Linked DNA regions of Salmonirosea aquatica. The protein of the gene in region 1 interacts with the protein of each later gene in a pairwise test. Links are inferred from orthologs where the notes say so. Each region holds a gene or a part of one and is shown on either strand. Other genes may lie near its edges.

Region 1 (4,153 bases):
ACCAACTGCACCGAGGAACGCATCTGACGCTCTACTTGCCCGTCGAGCCGGGTAGCATACCGGGCGGTAAATTCATCGGAGTAGGTACGTACCAGCACTCGGTTGCGTTCTACAAAAGTGTACTTACGGTCCGGTTTAAATTCCTCACTCAACTCTTTTTCGATCCGTAGTACCGAATCACAAGCGGCATGGGCTTTTGCGACAGCACCCCATACGGCTTGGGCGGGGCTCTCTACGTATTCAGCGCTCCCCAGCCACATCTCGTACCCTTCGGCATAACGTTCGGGTATGCGCGACTCCCAAAAAGCATGAATACCCTCCTGACCGGTCAATTGACCATTGTAGTTTCGAGTAGTGTGAAGGGGTACATTCGCATCGGCCACGTAATGTCCCAAATCGGCCGAAAGACGCAGGATGCGGGAGGGGCTTCTGTCCCGCATGGCTTCAGTCAGCTGAAAAACGGCGGTCTGTACATACCAGGGTACGATGCCATGCCTGCGCAGGCTATCTTCTCCGAATTTTTCTTTGGCCTGATTCCAGTACAAGGGTAATATGGCCAGGGCACTATCTCCATATACATCCAGATCGATGAAATGCCGTTCGGCTTCCCCCACGATCGCATACCGTCGCCGATCGGGATTTACGGCATTTTCCGTGATGAAATCAATCTGCTTTTTGTAAAAGTATTGCATATCAATCGGCAGCCGGTATACCGCCAGCCGATTGATATGCCGATGCGCCCAAAAGCCCCACTTAGGTTGAAAGGAGAGTAGAAGTGATAAAACCACACTATATAGAATACAAAGCAACGTTTTTCTCACTTGTTGGGTACTATTTGGAAAGTAGGAAGGCAAATGCTAACCAAAGAATATTTTAAATGTGCAAAATTCCGTTTTTGAAAGGGATTTTTCTTGTTTTATTCATAATCATTTCAAAAAGCGCGAAATATTAAATCTGTATTTTTCTAAAAAGCAAAAAAATAGTTTCAAAGCCTAAATGATACAACGTATCTAGACAGATTTTACAGATATTTTGTAACATAATGAACCAATTAATATTCTTTATTTTGTTAATTTCAATATGGAATATTTGGCATTTTATGAAATTTGCAATATTTAGTGCAATTTAATATTCAAATAGTACAAAAATATTGAACTATACGTACCTTTGTGCAGTTATACTCATATCATTGACAACGTAAATCAAATGAAACCAAAAAATAAAACTTTGGGCTATTTAATTCCCGTATTCATTCTGGGATTATTTATGCTCATCATCTACGGAGCTTATACGCCCCACCAAAAAGCCGAAGTGCAGCGGGTGGTATGCATCAAGTTCAAAGCAGGTACCCCAGCGGCCGAAGTTGAAAAGCACATGCAGGAGTTCTCGAACCTACGCCGGCAGATTCCCGCCATTGTGGGTTATACGGGAGGAAAAGTGCTGAATAATGACAATGTTGCTCGGGACTTCGATGTAATTCACTACCTGACTTTCCGGAATGAAGAAGGGATTCAAACGTACGATCAGCATCCCAAACACACAGAGTTTGTCAAAAACAACAGCCCGTACTGGGAAAATGTACTGGAACTGAACTCGGTGATTGAAAAGTAGCCAGCGCAGGTACCTTACTGATTTTAAGCACCGTCTCACTGACGGTGCTTTTTTTTACCACACAATTTCCGGTTTTCCAAGCTTCCGAAGGTAGGTATTGGTCTGACTGAAATGTTTACTCCCAAACCATCCGCCCCACTTGGCAGCCATAGGGGAGGGGTGTTTGGCCTCCAGGATATGATGTCTGGTTTTATCAATGATCTTTCCCTTTTCCTGCGCGTATTTTCCCCAGAGTAGGAACACAATCCCTTCCTTTTCCTCATTGATACGCTCAATTACAGCATCGGTAAACGTTTCCCATCCTTTCTTCTGATGCGAGCCAGCTTCTCCGGCCCGGACCGTGAGCGTAGCATTGAGGAGTAACACCCCCTGCTGTGCCCAGCGCTCAAGATTTCCCGAAACCGGAATCGGCGTGCCCACATCGTCCTTGAGTTCTTTGAAAATATTCAGTAAAGAAGGTGGTTTAGGAATGCCGTCATTCACCGAAAAACACAGGCCATTGGCCTGCCCGGGACCATGGTAGGGATCCTGGCCCAGAATTACTACCTTGCAGGCATCAAAGGGACAGGAGTCGAAAGCGTTGAAAATCAGTTTTCCGGGAGGATAAACGGTATGGGTTCGGTATTCCTGTTTCACAAATTCGATCAATTCTTTAAAATAGGGCTTCTCAAATTCGGCATTTAATTTCGCTTTCCAGGATTCTTCGATGGTAACGTCCATATTCTTTGTTAATTTAGGAATTTAAAAAGGTACCGCTTGTCAACATAAACATCGGAATGCTAATTTCGTTATACAAATAAACTATTTTAGCCATGGTATCGGAAGTAACTGAGGGGGTGAAAGTATCGGTAGTTACTGAATATCAGCCCGATTATTCCAATCCGCGACAAACTCATTTTGTATTTACCTACAAGGTAATTATCGAAAATCACAGCGACAACACCGTCAAACTCCTACGCCGCCGCTGGAATATCTACGATTCCAACGGAGTCGTACGGGAAGTGGAAGGCGAAGGTGTGGTTGGTCAGCAACCCGTGCTGGAACCCGGCGAGATCCACGAATACGTTTCGGGTTGTAATTTACGTACCAACCTGGGTAAGATGGCCGGAAATTACCTTATGGAGCGGGTTCTGGACGGGCGTCGTTTCAATGTGGTCATCCCTGAATTCACTCTTATCGTTCCCTACCGACTTAACTGATCCGGGCTATATCCTACTTGTTGGATTGCTATTTTCTTTCGCATTCGACCTGTTCAATCGTACATTTCCATTTCCCTTTGATTCTTCCTTACCTCAAGCACCAGCTACGTGCCGGCAATGCTCATTCGATCCATTCCCCTTTTATTTACGATTTGTATACCCAGGCAATTTGTCCATCAGCTGAGGATAAATCCGATTTCGAAGCAATCGCTTCCTTACGCCGACAGCTTTTAAAAAACACCGATGAAATCGAGATTCTGGACCTGGGGGCCGGTTCGCGCCGCAACAGATCCAACCGCCGAAAAATTAGTGACATTGCCCGCAACGCAGAGAAACCGGCTCGCTTTGGAGAACTGTTCTATCGCCTTACCCGCCATTTCAATCCCCAAACCGTACTGGAATTAGGTACCTCATTGGGGTTGACAACTGCGTATTTTGCCCGAGCGGCTACCGATGCACACGTGACCACCATGGAAGGCTGTCCCGAAACGGCCCGTTTGGCTTCCGAAAACTTTGAAAAATTGGGGGTAGGTACCATTGAACTGGTAGTAGGGAATATTGATCATACACTACCCGCCTGGCTCAACGCGCAACAAAAAACAATTGATCTGGTCTTTTTTGATGCCAATCATAGATTGGAGCCTACCTTGCGGTATTTTGAGGATGTGCTTCCCTATACAGATGATGCGTCTGTGCTTATATTCGACGATATTTATTGGTCAAAGGAAATGACAATGGCCTGGGAAAAAATCAAAGCACATCCTCAGGTACAGGTGGCCGTCGACTTGTTCTGGGTGGGGCTGATATTTTTCCGGAAGGAACAGGCGAAGGAACAGTTCCGGTTACGCTTTTGACAAATTTTATGTGTAAATTTTCGTTAGAAAACGACTGATCGCTATAAATCGGGTACCCTATGCTAAAATTGAGGACAGGAGTCGTAATGGCCGGTGCTAGTGTGGTGTTGGCGCTCGGATGCCAGGAAAAAATGCAAGAGCCGGCGGTGACCGAAATGACCTCGTTTGGGTTTATTCAGGACCGGATTTTTACCCCTACCTGCGCCACTGCGGGCTGTCACGCTTCCGAACAGGATAATGCCTTTAATCAGCATGGATTGGTTTTGGCAAAAGGAAAATCGTATGCTAATCTTATCAATATCCTTTCCAGGCAGCCCGATGCCCAGGCCGAAGGTCTGAAACGAGTGAAGCCTTACAATGCCAACGAAAGCCTGCTGTACCATAAATTGAATTGGGACGCGGGCCACCACGGCGGGAAACAGTACGGACTTTCCATGCCGCTGGGAGGTACCCCGCTCAGTGCCGGGCAGCTCGAGTTTGTGCGGCGTT
Region 2 (3,617 bases), 3.0 Mb from region 1 along the record:
GTACCCTGACGACCGTATCCACCAAGACTATCAAAGTGGATGTGAACAACGGGGTCAAAATCACCGGCAACAAAAACACGGCCCCCGCTACGCTCACCCAAACCAACCTGCTGGCGACCAACGGCGTGATTCATATCATTGACCGGGTACTGATGCCGTAACCATTCACTAAGATTTTTCAACATAAAAATCCAATCACGGCAACCCGTGGCTCGCTTTTTATGTTGAAGAAGGTACAAAGCGTTTGAATGGACAGTGAAGTGTAGCAAACATGAAAGGTAAAAAGAGGATTTGGTTGCGGTGGGTGCTGGGCATCCTGATTATTGCGTTGATAGGTTCCTGGTGGATGGCGCAGCGGGTCGATTTTCGCACCAGCGACAGCGAATTGACGGCGCTTTTTACCGCCAAATCCATGCCGATCAAAATTCATCGCTACAAAGTCGAGAAACGCACGGTACGATTCGTAGAGTTCGGACAGGACAGTCTGCCGGTCACGATCCTGGTGCACGGCGCTCCGAGTTCATTGAGCTTCTTCAGTTCGCTTTACTCCGATACCTCAGTTACTAACCATACTATGCTCGTGGGCGTGGATCGCCCCGGTTACGGCTATTCTGATTTTGGTCAGTCTGTGATTTCCGTCAAAAAACAGGCGCATTTTCTCCAGCCTCTTATCGATCACTATGCCCGGCAAGGCCGCAAGGTAGTGCTGGCGGCTTCTTCGTACGGAGGCTCGGTGGTAGCCAAGCTGGCAATGGACAATCCCGATGTAGTGTCGGGCATTCTTTTCATTTCGTCGTCTCTGGCCCCCGGCCAGGAATATACGTACCCCATTAGCTATGTCATCGACTCCCCTTGGTTTGGCTGGTTTTTCCCGACTATTCTGCGGGTAGCTAACGATGAGAAGCTACATCACCAAAAAGCGTTGGAAGATATTCAGGACGGCTGGGAGCGCATTCGGTCACGAATCATTATGCTGCACGGCAATGCCGATCAGCTTATTTATTTTTCCAATGCCGAATATGCCCAGAAGCATTTGATCAACGCCGCCTCGTTTACGCTGATTCCGGTAGAAGGAATAGGCCATACACTTATGTGGGATCGCCCGGAGCTGATTCGGAAAAGTCTGCTGGAATTGATCAGAAAACCAAAACTAGAGCACCTGGCCGGGAAGTAAACGGTGCCGATTCTGGGAGTCATAAGCTTAGGTCAGAGTCTTTTGCTCATATATACAAAAAGGGTCTGGATTCAATCGAATCCAGACCCTTTTTCACTTATAGACCCTCTCTTGTTCTAAAACTGCTCGGTACCCGAAAAGAAGAAATTCCCTTCGATCGTGGCGTTTTCATCAGAGTCGGAGCCGTGGATGGCATTGGCCTCAATGGACTTGGCAAATAGCTTACGAATCGTTCCCTCGTCGGCATTGGCCGGGTTGGTGGCACCGATCAGCGTCCGGAAATCAGCTACGGCATTGTCTTTTTCCAGGATCATGGGTACAATGGCACCCGACGACATGTACTTGCAAAGGTCGGCATAAAAGGGCCGTTCCTTGTGTACTGTGTAGAACTCGCCGGCCCGTTCGGGAGTCAATAAAGTCTTCTTCAAAGCCACAATACTGAAACCCGCTTCTTCAATCATTTTGATGATCGCCCCCGTATGGTTTTCGGCTACGGCATCGGGCTTAATCATCGTAAAAGTTCTGTTCCCTGACATATTGAATGCAAAATTTTATTTGGCCGCAAAACTAACCATTTTCCCCATAAAACCGACAACAGGTCGCAAATCCCAACAGTTTTGTTAATTTTGTGCGCCCATACTGAACCGCCCGGCGGGCGGGCGGGGTGGCTACTCTCATCAGGCAACTTTTTATTTGCGCTGGTCTTTTACTACAAATTCTTGTGAATCAACCTTTTGACGCACTACGCGCTGTATTAGCTTCTCCCCAAAAAGTCGTAATCACGATGCACCGCGACCCTGATGCTGACGCCATGGGGTCTTCACTGGGCTGGGCGTTGTATCTGGAAAAGAAAGGGCACCAGGTGAGCGTCATCAGCCCCACCGACATCGCTTCCAACCTACACTGGTTGCCCACGGCCGACCGCGTGCTGGTGTTCGAAGGTACCAACGCCAAAGCCCGCGAATGCCGGGAAGTGATTCAGGAAGCCACATTGGTGTGTTGCCTTGATTTTTCGGCTATTTCCCGTCTGAAGGAATTGGGACGCTGGGTCAATGAGTCCACGGCTACCAAATTGCTGGTGGACCACCATATCGAACCCGAACCGTTCGCCGATATTATGCTATGGGATACGGGTGCGGCCGCCACGGCGCAGTTGATTTTTGAAACCATCCGATACCTTGACGGCACAGCAATACTCGACGTCCCAATGGCCGAGTGCCTGTACGCAGGCATTATGACCGACACAGGTTCGTTCCGGCACGGAAATACCACTCCTGAGGTACATCTGGCGGTTGCCGAACTCATGCGGACTGGTCTGGAGATCAATAAAGTGCACCGGATGATTTTTGATAACTCGCCCCTGCTGCGCATGAAGCTGCTAGGCCATGTGCTGAGCAATCGCCTACAGGTACTTCCTGAGTACCGGACGTCCTACATGACTCTGACCGCCGCCGAATTGGAAAAGTACAAATCGGGCACGGGTGATACCGACGGTATCGTGAACTACGGCTTACAGATAGAAGACGTGGTGATGACGGCCCTATTTATCGAACGGAAAGGGGAAGTCAAGATCTCGTTCCGATCATTTGGGGATTTTTCGGTGCGGGACCTGGCGAGTGCGCATTTCAATGGTGGCGGCCACCGCAATGCCTCCGGGGGACGCACGACGCTTTCTTTGCAGGAAACGGTGGATCAGTTTCTGAAATTTCTGCCTTTTTACAAAGCCCAGCTCCTGAGCGTGGAGAAATGAGGCGTTTTTTTGATTCCTTTGCACAAAAATCGGAGGATGCACGTTATAGGTAGTATTATTTCGCAATCAACTCAAAATCACTAACTACTCTATTTTATATTTAACCAGAAACCAATGAATCTTAAAACAATCGGCTTTGTGCTGGGCATCTGCATCCTGGCCGCCTCCTGCAATCAGCATCGGGTACAGGTAACAGAGAATGGACTAAAATACCAGTTTCATGAGCAAAACGAAGATGCACGCAAAGCCAAAATGGGCGACATTATGTCGTTTCACTTGGTCCTTAAAAACAGCGAGGACTCCGTGCTGCGCGATACCTATAAAGAAAATATGCCCGTGAAGCTGGTACTTCAGCAGCCTCCTTTCAAAGGTAGCTTTGAAGAAGGGCTGGCCATGCTGGCCAAAGGCGACAGTGCTACCTTTTTTGTGAGCGCTGACACGCTGTTTGCCAAGATGATGCAGCCTATGCCTCCTATGGTTAAAAAAGGTACTGACCTGGCATTTACCGTAAAAGTACTGAATATCCAGACTTCCGAAGAATTCCAGAAAGATCAGGCCGAGCAGGGAGCTGCCCAGAAAGGTATCGATGCCAAAACCATCGATAAGTACATCGCTGACAACAGTCTTCAGGGCAAAGCGCAGAAAACAGATTCGGGCCTGGCTTACGTGGTGCTGTCGCCCGGCTCGGGCCCT

What was found. Proteins that work in one complex are often made in the same cells at the same time.
Region 2: the proteins of ung (region 1) and GBK04_RS14460 interact in binary tests that used the Escherichia coli proteins (3 or more experiments, as listed by UniProt). The link is inferred for Salmonirosea aquatica from one-to-one orthologs.

Annotation. Positions count from the first base shown.
Region 1 is NZ_WHLY01000002.1:6,214,061-6,218,213, reverse strand. The notes cover bases 499-3,390. They hold ung (uracil-DNA glycosylase), read right to left. Parts: upstream 2,332-3,390; coding sequence 1,666-2,331; downstream 499-1,665. Other genes in these bases: GBK04_RS27040 (O-methyltransferase), read left to right, coding at 2,888-3,390; apaG (Co2+/Mg2+ efflux facilitator ApaG/CorD), read left to right, coding at 2,424-2,810; GBK04_RS27055 (Dabb family protein), read left to right, coding at 1,228-1,611; GBK04_RS27060 (zinc dependent phospholipase C family protein), read right to left, coding at 499-692. Outside these bases: more of GBK04_RS27060, read right to left, coding at 1-498; more of GBK04_RS27040, read left to right, coding at 3,391-3,664; GBK04_RS27035 (monooxygenase), read left to right, coding at 3,724-4,153. UniProt on the Escherichia coli protein: Excises uracil residues from the DNA which can arise as a result of misincorporation of dUMP residues by DNA polymerase or due to deamination of cytosine.
Region 2 is NZ_WHLY01000002.1:3,171,750-3,175,366, reverse strand. What follows is about bases 1-2,987. They hold GBK04_RS14460 (nucleoside-diphosphate kinase), read right to left. Parts: upstream 1,711-2,987; coding sequence 1,291-1,710; downstream 1-1,290. Other genes in these bases: GBK04_RS14455 (DHH family phosphoesterase), read left to right, coding at 1,896-2,924; GBK04_RS14465 (alpha/beta fold hydrolase), read left to right, coding at 272-1,174; GBK04_RS14470 (fasciclin domain-containing protein), read left to right, coding at 1-161. Outside these bases: BamJ family beta-barrel-assembly machinery protein, read left to right, coding at 3,039-3,617. UniProt on the Escherichia coli protein: Major role in the synthesis of nucleoside triphosphates other than ATP. The ATP gamma phosphate is transferred to the NDP beta phosphate via a ping-pong mechanism, using a phosphorylated active-site intermediate.